2 regions of the Paenibacillus sp. PK1-4R genome follow, and region 1 is predicted to be linked to the other one. Evidence: predicted binding sites of a transcription regulator. Region 1 holds the regulator's gene; the other holds the start of a gene.
The links. Region 1 encodes CtsR, which represses protease genes until heat stress. Its sites were predicted from a motif close to ATGGTCAATAAAGGTCAAACA; they were not measured.
Positions count from the first base shown of each region.

Region 2: the regulator CtsR is predicted to act here: its motif matches at 2,582-2,602, upstream of clpP (ATP-dependent Clp endopeptidase proteolytic subunit ClpP).

Region 1 covers NZ_CP126535.1:6,164,620-6,170,148, reverse strand. Annotated here, with positions in the region: rRNA gene rrf (5S ribosomal RNA) at 1-97, shown strand, start outside; gene QNO02_RS26940 (GNAT family N-acetyltransferase) at 277-1,452, shown strand; gene QNO02_RS26935 (CtsR family transcriptional regulator) at 1,914-2,375, shown strand; gene mcsA (protein-arginine kinase activator protein McsA) at 2,407-2,931, shown strand; gene mcsB (protein-arginine kinase McsB) at 2,960-4,030, shown strand; gene QNO02_RS26920 (ATP-dependent Clp protease ATP-binding subunit) at 4,215-5,529, shown strand, end outside.
Region 2 covers NZ_CP126535.1:181,736-187,264, reverse strand. Annotated here, with positions in the region: gene gap (type I glyceraldehyde-3-phosphate dehydrogenase) at 1-881, opposite strand, end outside; gene QNO02_RS00905 (sugar-binding transcriptional regulator) at 988-2,013, opposite strand; tRNA gene QNO02_RS00900 (tRNA-Arg) at 2,440-2,514, shown strand; gene clpP (ATP-dependent Clp endopeptidase proteolytic subunit ClpP) at 2,691-3,287, shown strand; gene QNO02_RS00890 (stalk domain-containing protein) at 3,455-4,552, opposite strand; gene QNO02_RS00885 (SIMPL domain-containing protein) at 4,940-5,529, opposite strand, start outside.

The DNA of each region.
Region 1 (5,529 bases):
GGTTCCACACGTACCCATCCCGAACACGACCGTTAAGCCCTCTAGCGCCGATGGTACTTGTACCGCAGGGTCCTGGGAGAGTAGGACGCCGCCAAGCGAAGAACCACTGCCGATGTTATTCGGTGGTGGTTTTTATTTGTTTATTTAAGGGGATGCGTAAGCATCTCTTATTTGACTTTGTAAGAATCCTCTGACACACTCTAAGGGGTACATATATCACATATCAGGCCATGATTTGGATTGATAATAACTCTAGCGAATGGGGTGTAGGACGACATGGAAATTCAGAAATTGACGGTAGATGATTTTGAACCGGCTATGGCACTCTCCGAATATGCTTTTCAGGTGGTAATGAGTGAGGAACAAAAAGAAAAACGGCGGAGTCAATTTTCGTCACAGGATATATGGGGTGTATATGAGGACGGGCAGCTAGGAGCCAAACTTCACATCATTGCTTTTCAAACCTATATTCATGGCAGATCGTTCGAGATGGGCGGTATTGCGGGTGTAGCCACCTGGCCAGAGTATAGACGCAAAGGCTGGGTAGCGGGTCTGCTGAAGCATGCATTGGAAGAAATGAATCGTAACAAACAAAGTATATCGTTCTTGCATCCATTCTCTTTTGGTTTCTATCGGAAGTATGGATGGGAGACTTATGTTGAATTTAAACGTTATAGAGTACCTACAGCTCATTTGCCTCTGAAAAAGGCGACACCTGGAACGATTCGGCGTGGGGATCCAGGTCTCAGCATATTAAAGGAAGTATACAGTGCTTATGCTGAGCGTTATAACGGAACTCTGGTTCGGGATGATGCAAGGTGGGAGAATTCAGTTCTTGTTAATGGGACCAGCCAGAAGGCTGTATATTACGATGAAGCTGATGCAGCACAAGGTTATCTTTTATATGAGGTTAAGGAAAATAAGTTTACCATTAAAGAGATCATCTATCTGAATGAAGAGGCTAGGCAAGGGCTGTGGACCTTCATTGCTAACCATGATTCCATGATTCAGGAAGTTACGTTGCAGGCACCAGCCAGTGATACGCTTGCTTTCCAATTGGATAACCCACGGATTCAGCAAGAAATCGTACCTTATTTTATGGCGCGTATCGTTAGTGTAGAGCAGTTTATATCCCAGTATCCATTTGCAAGCCAGGACTCACCGGTGCAGATTGTTCTACAGGTAGAGGATACCCACGCTCCGTGGAATGAAGGAGTATGGCAATTAAACGTAGCGATGAATGGAACAGCGTCCATATGGAAAACTTCAGAACCAATTACTGATGATCAGACCATTAAGGTGGATATTCAATCCCTTACCGCAGTGCTGATGGGGTATCGCAGACCAACGGAAATGGCACGGATCGGAAGAATTCACGGACCAGAAGCAGCAATTAAGGCTTTGGAACAAGCGATTCCTGAACGGGAAACCTATTTGCTCGATTTCTTCTGATGACTATTCCCACTGCTCCATTTAACTTGATTAGCTTATATAGAAATATGGCGTGATCGAAAGACAAATGGACTTCTCCAGCAATTTTGGGGAGGTTTTTTTGTGTCTGGGGAATATTTCGTGTAAAATCGTAAAAAATGAATAGTGACCCCACTTGGCAAAACCACAAAATATGCTATAATGGTTATAAAGTCAAAGAAAGTCAAAGTCAACTAAAGGTTTAATACTTAAGTAGCTTTCTTTCAACAATCTGATGCATGATCGCCAATATACGGGATTCATCTCATCGGAGGATCAAGGGAATATTAAAGGACCTTCGTGCTTCCTTCGCTCTCCTGTTGATACCTGTGGAAGCAAGATTCGCTGTTTTCCTGATTGGTTAAATGGGTAGAGAAGGTGTACTCTGTGGGGGCGTGTGGGTCCTTATTGACTTAACGTTTCAGACAGTGGAGGATGATTGGATGCGTAATATCTCTGATATTATCGAACGATATCTGAAGAGTATTTTGCATGAAAGTCCCGAAGGAATGGTTGAAATTCAGCGTAATGATCTGGCAGATCAATTCTCATGTGTACCTTCCCAGATCAATTATGTCATCAGCACACGTTTTACACTCGAGAAGGGATACCTGGTAGAGAGTAAACGCGGCGGTGGTGGTTATGTTCGCATACAGCGCATTGAATTACCGGCCCAATCAGCTCTGCATAATCATTTGCACCATAGTATTGGTGAAGAGATCGGGCAGACAGCTGCCGAAGGTTTGATCTATCAATTGGAAGAAGCACGCTTCTTGAGCAAGCGGGAAGCCGGGTTGATGCGAGCTGCTGTATCTAGAGAGGTTATATTAGTCAAACTTCCTTACCGGGATCAAATTCGTGCCAGAATGTTGAAGGCGATGTTAATATCTTTGCTCGGTAAATGAAAACTATCGGGGTCAAAGGAGGTACATCAATATGCTGTGCCAAGAATGCAATAAACGTCCGGCGACACTTCATTTTACGAAAATCGTAAATGGAGAGAAGACGGAATTCCATATTTGTGAGTCATGTGCCCGTGAAAAAGGGGAAATGATCCCTGGAACAGCAGGTGGGTTTTCCATTCACAACTTGTTGTCCGGATTGCTTGATTTTGATCCAGCCAGCAAAAGTGGATCGGCAGGAACACCACCTGCAAAAGCACTTCAGTGTGAAGAGTGTGGTATGACGTACTCACAATTCAGCAAGATAGGCCGATTTGGCTGCAGTTCATGTTATAAATATTTTGACAGCCGTCTGGACCCTTTGTTCAAGCGGGTTCATGGTAGTACGTCCCATGTAGGCAAAGTGCCTGCACGAGCTGGTGGTCGCATCAAGGTGAAACGGCAAATCGCTGATCTGAAGCGTGAGCTCCAGGAGAGCATCGCGCAAGAGGAATTTGAAGAGGCGGCTCAGATCCGTGACCAGATCAGAGGACTTGAAAAAGGAATAGCTCAGGAGTAAAGTTTGTCATGAGTAGGAGGGATGCGTAATGCCTAATCTGCGCTTTACAGAGAAGGCGCTCAGCGACTGGATGCGCAGTGATGCGGCTGATTCCGAAATTGTCATTAGCAGCCGTGTCCGGATTGCACGCAACCTTCAGCATGTTCCGTTTCCGATGCTGGCTTCCAATGAGCAATCGGAAGAGGTGCTGAATAAGCTGAGCGAAGTACTTCAATACGATGACGTTCATGCCTTTGGGGATTTTCATACGTTGGATCTGATCGATATTGACGAACTCGACAAACGGGTGCTGGTGGAGAAACATCTCATCAGTCCAAGTCTTGCGAATGAATCCAGGAATGGTGCGGTTATTCTCAGTGAGGATGAGTCGGTCAGTATTATGATTAATGAAGAGGATCATCTTCGTATCCAGTGCCTCTATCCGGGGTTCCAGGTGAAAGAAGCCTGGGAGAAAGCTTCCGCAATAGATGATGCTTTTGAAGCGCACGTGGACTATGCTTTTGATGATCGCAGAGGATACTTAACCAGCTGTCCTACCAATGTAGGTACAGGTGTTAGAGCATCGGTTATGATGCACTTGCCTGCCCTGGTGATGACGCAACAGATAGGCCGTATTCTAACCGCAGTTTCCCAAGTGGGATTAACTGTAAGGGGGATATATGGTGAAGGCAGTGAGGCGATGGGTAACCTGTTCCAGATCTCGAACCAGATTACATTGGGACAGACCGAACAGGAAGTCATCGAGAACCTGCATGGTGTTGTATTACAGATGATAGGTCATGAGCGTACAGCCAGAGAACGGTTAATTACCGACTCCAGACTTCGGATTACGGATCGTGTCATGCGTTCTTACGGCATATTGTCTCATGCAGCTATTGTTGATTCTAAGGAAGCTGCACAGCGCTTATCGGATGTACGCCTTGGCGTGGATCTCGGCTTACTGGATGGATTGTCCATCACGGTAATGAATGAGTTGAATGTGATGACACAGCCGGGATTTTTGCAGAAAACATTCGGGGAAGATATGCGCACAGATGAGCGTGACATCTATCGTGCTCAGTTGATTCGTGATACGATCAATGCAGCGAAGCAGTCCTAGCTTAGCCTGATATTGTATTGAATTATGGTTTCATGCCGCATTGCGGCTTTTATATAATAAGGCATGACGAATGCCAAATGACTTTATTCGCAGCACGGCTGCAAACAAAAATGATATGAAGAATACGACGGTTATTTTATTACATGACCCTCGTTTTATCCAAAACCATGGAGGTGCAGGAGATATGATGTTTGGAAGATTTACGGAACGGGCCCAAAAGGTGCTCGCACTCGCGCAGGAAGAAGCTGTCCGTCTCGGTCATAATAACATCGGTACTGAGCATATTTTGCTCGGCCTCATTCGTGAAGGCGAAGGCATCGCAGCCAAAGCACTGATCGGCCTGGGACTCGGATTGGAAAAAATTCAGGATGAAGTAGAAACGCTGATTGGCCGTGGCCAAGAGCAACCTACCAACATTGCATATACGCCACGTGCGAAAAAAGTAATTGAACTGTCTATGGATGAAGCTCGTAAATTGGGCCACACCTATGTAGGCACAGAGCATATCCTGCTCGGATTGATTCGTGAAGGCGAGGGTGTTGCAGCACGTGTGCTCAATAACCTGGGAATTAGCCTGAACAAAGCACGTCAACAAGTGTTACAGTTGCTTGGCAGCAGTGAAGCTGTATCCAGTCATAATGGAACACCTGCCAATGTCAGCACACCAACACTGGACAGTCTGGCACGTGACCTCACGGCTTACGCCAGAGAGAATAACCTTGACCCAGTCATTGGGCGTAGCAAAGAAATTGAGCGTGTCATCCAAGTGCTCAGCCGTCGTACCAAGAACAACCCGGTATTGATCGGTGAGCCAGGTGTAGGTAAAACAGCGATTGCTGAAGGCCTTGCACAAAAAATCATTGCAAATGAGATTCCGGAAACATTGCGCGACAAACGTGTAATGACCCTGGATATGGGTTCAGTAGTCGCTGGAACCAAATATCGTGGTGAGTTTGAAGATCGTCTGAAAAAAATTATGGATGAGATTCGCCAAGCAGGTAACATTGTCCTGTTTATCGACGAATTGCATACCTTGATTGGTGCAGGCGGAGCTGAAGGTGCCATCGATGCTTCTAACATTTTGAAACCGGCTCTGGCCCGTGGAGAACTGCAATGTATCGGTGCGACAACACTGGATGAATATCGTAAATACATCGAGAAGGATGCAGCGCTTGAGCGTCGTTTCCAACCGATTACTGTAGATCAGCCTTCTCCGGAAGAAGCGATTCAAATTTTGCATGGCTTGCGTGACCGTTATGAAGCGCATCACCGCGTGAAAATTACGGACGAAGCGATTGTACAGGCGGTTAAACTGTCTGACCGTTACATCACAGACCGTTTCCTGCCAGACAAAGCGATTGACCTGATTGATGAGGCGGGTTCCAAAGTAAGATTGAACTCTTACACGATCCCACCAAACCTGAAACAACTGGAAAGCCGTCTGGAAGATATCCGTAAAGAAAAAGACGCTGCAGTTCAAAGCCAGGAGTTCGAAAAAG
Region 2 (5,529 bases), 980 kb from region 1:
GTTGCATCAAACAGGGAACCGAAAGTGATACCTTGGATGTCGGAAGATACGATTTCGTCTTCAGTGTATCCGAAAGTTTGTGGATCGGAAGCTTCTTTCATTACTGCGTTAACTTCTTCAGCAGTAACTTTTTTACCCAGAACTGTTACGAGTTCAGTCAGGGAACCAGTAGCTACTGGTACACGTTGAGCTGCACCATCCAATTTACCTTGCAGTTCTGGAATTACCAGACCGATTGCTTTAGCAGCACCAGTTGTGTTAGGGATGATGTTTTCAGCTGCTGCGCGAGCACGACGGAAGTCACCTTTAGGGTGTGGAGCATCCAACGTGTTTTGGTCGCCAGTGTAAGCATGAATTGTAGTCATCAAACCTTGAACGATTCCGAATTTGTCTTGCAGTGTTTTTGCCATAGGTGCCAGGCAGTTTGTTGTGCAAGATGCGCCGGAGATTACAGTTTCAGTACCGTCGAGGATTTCATGGTTTACGTTGTAAACGATGGTTTTCATGTCGCCAGTAGCTGGTGCGGAGATAACAACTTTCTTAGCTCCACCTTTCAAGTGTTTCTCAGCTGCTTCTTTAGTTGTGAAGAAACCAGTACATTCCAGAACGATATCTACGCCCAGGTCGCCCCAAGGAAGTTCTTCTGGGTTACGGTTAGCCAATACTTTAACTTCTTTGCCGTTCACTTTGAAGAAGCCATCGTGTACTTCAACATCGCCATCGAAGCGACCTTGAGTTGTATCATATTTGAGCAAATGAGCGAGCATTTTAGCGTCAGTCAAGTCGTTGATTGCTACTACCTCGATGCCCTCTACATTTTGAATACGGCGGAATGCCAAGCGTCCAATACGTCCAAAACCGTTAATACCTACTTTAATCATGAGTAAGTTCCTCCCAAGTTTTGATTAATTTTTTATGAAACTTATATATTCAAGACAGACGGTGAAGTCCGTCAAGACAACAATTGTTGTGTTGCAAAGTAAACCCTTATTCCATTTCAGCAACGATGACTTCGGCAGCAGCCTCATCAATAATCAGAATATCTTCCTGACCAAATCGCAACACGGAATGTATAGCAGCAGCTTTGCTTTTGCCACCTGCAATTCCAATCACAACATCGGTTCGTTCAATATCCTGAAGTCGCATACCCAGTGTAAGCATGGTATGTACCACCTTACCCTGATCGTTAAAGTAATAACCGAAAGATTCAGATACGGCTCCTTGCTCCTGAAGTTCATCTATAATCTCCGTCGCAAGTTTACGTCTTGTCGCCATCTCCACGGCATCACCAATTCCATGAATAACAATGCGCGATTGCCGAATCAGCTGCAGAATCTCCTGAACACTGGGGTCCTGGATTAATGATTCATAGGCATGATCACTTAGCAAATCCGGTACATGCAGGAGTTTGTATTGCGCTCCTACCCGTTTTGCCATTGTGGATGCAATCGTATTTGCCTGAATTTCAAGGCTTTCTCCAAGTCCACCGCGTGCCGGTACGAACCAGACACCTTTGAGCGATGTTGGCGGAGTCAGTTGCTCTGCGACTTCGGCCGTTGTTGATCCGCCAGTAACGGCGACAACGTCGTTGTCACTCATGATATTGCCGAGAGCCTTCGCTCCGGCTCTGCCCAGTTCCCTTTTGGCAAATGGAGAAACGTCCGAATCACCAGGAACCACAACTACCTTTTGCAGACCGTAGGCTTGCTTGATGCGCTCTTCCAGCTCGGATAATCCGAACAACTCTTTGGCTACGGGCTCTAACTGCTGCAGCAAATCATACCCTGCCTCGCTGATCTTCATCCCTGCACTGTCAATTTCAATAAGTCCCTGAGCCTTTAACAGATCGGTCTCAGCCCTCAGAACCCGCTCGGTCATCTGCATGGAATTAGCTAACGTTCTCCGTCCGATCACATCCGATAACATGATCTGTTGCAGAATCGTATACCTCTTTTTCAAGATATCCATGAGATCAGGCAGAAGCTGCTTTTGTACTTCTAAAATCGTTCGCATGCTTTCCACTCCCGCAAGTTCTCGTTCCAAGCTCTCTTTCGTGGCCCTAAAACGTCCCGGGTTAACTTTTTAAGTCCCACGTCTATTCTACCTAAAACTGACGTGACATGCAAGTGTTTCAACGTGTTATTTCGACACGCATTCAGCGTTTGTACGCGCCTATTTTCACAATCCTAGACTTCCATGATCAAGGACTAGCTCACGCATACCATATATAGAAGAAACGAAAGAATTCCATCTACATATCGCTCAGAAACACATTTCATACGGCATGTCCAAAACCTCTAATAGCATTTACTTAAATGCACTCTTTATCCACTCTTCTTCATCATGATCATTTTTGGGTTAATCCAAACCAATACCACAACGAACTGCTTGCAATTAAATATTTCATGAGCTATAATCAATATTGCTGTCACATAATGTGCGCCCGTGGTCCAATGGATATGACGTAGGCCTCCGAAGCCTGAGATCCAAGTTCGATTCTTGGCGGGCGCGCCATTTTTATTTAACAGCTCATAACCCATTTAACCAATGAAACCGGAAAGGTTTCTTTTTTTTGTAAGTTAGTTTGACTTTCTTTGACTTTTTGTTTGGAATTGTTTATTATGTGGGTAATACGGTAACAGTTTAATTATAAACACCAATAACATTTACATTCCAAGGAGGTTTTTCACGTGAGTTTTATTCCAATGGTCGTTGAACAGAGCAACCGGGGTGAGCGCGCCTACGACATCTACTCCAGATTGCTGAAGGATCGTATTATTTTCCTTGGTAGCGATGTTAATGACGTAGTGGCTAATGCCATTATGGCACAGATGTTGTTCCTGGCTGCGGAAGATCCGGAGAAAGACATTCACTTATACATTAACAGCCCAGGCGGATCGATTACAGCCGGTATGGCCATTTACGATACAATGCAATTCATCAAACCGGATGTATCTACCATCTGTGTAGGTATGGCGGCTTCCATGGGCGCATTCTTGCTGAATGCCGGTGCAAAAGGTAAACGTTTTGCGTTGCCTAACAGTGAGATCATGATTCACCAACCACTTGGTGGTGCTCAAGGTCAAGCTTCAGACATCGAAATTCGTGCTCGCCGCATCCTGAAAATGCGTGATACCTTGAACCGCATCATCTCTGAGCGTTCAGGTCAACCGCTTGAGCGGATTGAGAAAGATACAGATCGTGACTACTTCATGAGCGCTGCTGAAGCTGCCGATTACGGTATCATTGATAAAGTTATTGAAAACGTAGGTTCCCAAGGTATCTAAGTGTGACGTAGACCACGGTCTACGCGTTGACATAATAACACCTAACGTAATCAGCAACACCTCATTGTGTTGTCTATACGAGAAGAAGCCCACATCATAATCATGATGTGGGCTTCTTTTTTTCATTTTATAAGAAAGATAACTGATCAGTGCACAATAATGATTCTTTATTTGGTTCCCGTTACATTGCTAAATGGTTCTGTGCCTTTAGGGAGAATCTCTTTATACGTAAATGGCATTTCAGGGAATCCCTCTGCGTACGCCGTATACTCATACAGCTGGAAGAACACAACCACACCCGTTGGTGTCACATAGAAATCCTGATCTTTATTTAACCCTTTATACCCATCAAGGTATCCACCGCGGGCTTTCAGTTGCTCGCCCACTTTTTTACCCAACGTTTCGCGCATGGTTTTATTATTTTGCAGCACATCATCTAACGTGAGCTCCTTGCCTGTGTCCAGTGCAAAGGTGTGGCCCGTACGGTATGTCATACCATGAGCGCCAGCATAATCTTCGTATCGTTGTGTAATAAGTCCCAACACGCCTTTTTCATTGTACGTCACTACATAAGAGCTCTCAAATGCATATGGACGGTTGGCTGTTGCACCGCCGAATTCAGATGTCTGTTTCTTGAAGTCAGCTACATAAGCATCCACTTCGTCTTTGAGCACTTTGTTGATCGCCGCTTCAGCTTCTTTGCTGGCAAGTCCACTCACCTGTGGATATTGAACATCTACTTCAGCGTTTTTCACAGTGACATTAACTGTTGCCGCTTTAATTTTCACGTTATTTTGTTTCACCTTGCTAAGTGTCAACGTTTTGGTTTTGCCATCCCAATTCCCCTGTACACCCAGATAATCTCTCATTGCCGAGAATGGAATATACAATCGACCCTGAATCAATTTCGCTTCCACCTGAGGGTAATATCCGTTAATATAAACGTTTGGCTGTCCATCCATCAGGCTAACGGTCATCGCATTGTTTGCTGCTGTTACCGTATATGACTTGGTTTTTGCATCATATTTCAGGGTTCCACCTGCCACATCTTTAACTGCCGTAAGAGAGACCCAAGTTGAGCCACCTTGAAGAAGTCCTTTTTGAGTCAGTGTTTTTCCACCCGATTTCAGAGTTACCTCAGTCGGGGTTGTCACTTTCGAGGATACCGATGCTGCCTGAACCGAACTATCCTGCCATACCGAACCGCTACCTACAATAATTCCTGCTGCAAGCAATGCACTTGTCCATTTTTTCCATGATGTCATATATAAAACTCCTCTCTGAATTCACAATTAAGGATCATTGCGTATGTAATCCTGACCTGATCGCATATCTCATACGCTCACCTCTCTATTATAATTAACCCGATTTCGGAAAGGTTTACAGCTCGAGTTACAATGTTGATGAATATCAGACCGAAAATATAAGGGGATATGACCTTTTTGTCACGAACAACTATACAAAAAAGATACCAATAACCAGCATTTCATGTTGCTTTAAAAAGGCACCCTCCTATCCAACTTCATCAAAGTTTGCTTTTCCAACAAAAAAGACTCTGTCCACAGGACAAAGTCTTTGTCATTATTTCGTTGTCCCCCTTCAAATGACTCTTGAAAAGGTTACTTGAGCCTACAATCCTAGTTCACTCTTGTTTATTTCATTTCATACGTGATATTCAGGATTGTACTTACTTTAACCTGGCCTGTTTCAATCTCAGTGCCACCTGCTGTATCTTGTGCTTTGGACATCAACGCCTCGCTTGCATAGAATACAGGCACATTGGCATCACCTTGGCTCACGGAAAGAACAGCACCCAGTTGACGTTTAACTGCTTTTGCAATGGCGCCAGCTTTCACATCTGCGTTGGCAACAGCCTTCTCAATCACTTGGGACTCATAACTTTCCGGATTTTCTACAGTAAAGCGCACGTTTTCAATATTGTTGGCACCTGCCCCCGAAGCAGCATCGAGCAACTCGCCGATCTTGTCCATCTCACGATATGTGACAGTCAGCGTATGATGCGCTGTATATCCTTTAATTTGCTGTCCGTCTTTTTCGCTATACGTATAGTTGGGTTGTACAGAGAACTGACTCGTTTGAATGTCGTCTGCACTGATCTTCCACGTGTTCTTCAGCAAATTGGATACTTTTTGAACTTTCGCAGCATTCGCTTTTTGAGCAGATGCAGCTGTCTCTGCAGTACTGTTCACACCAATGGACAGATAAGCGATATCAGGTTTCA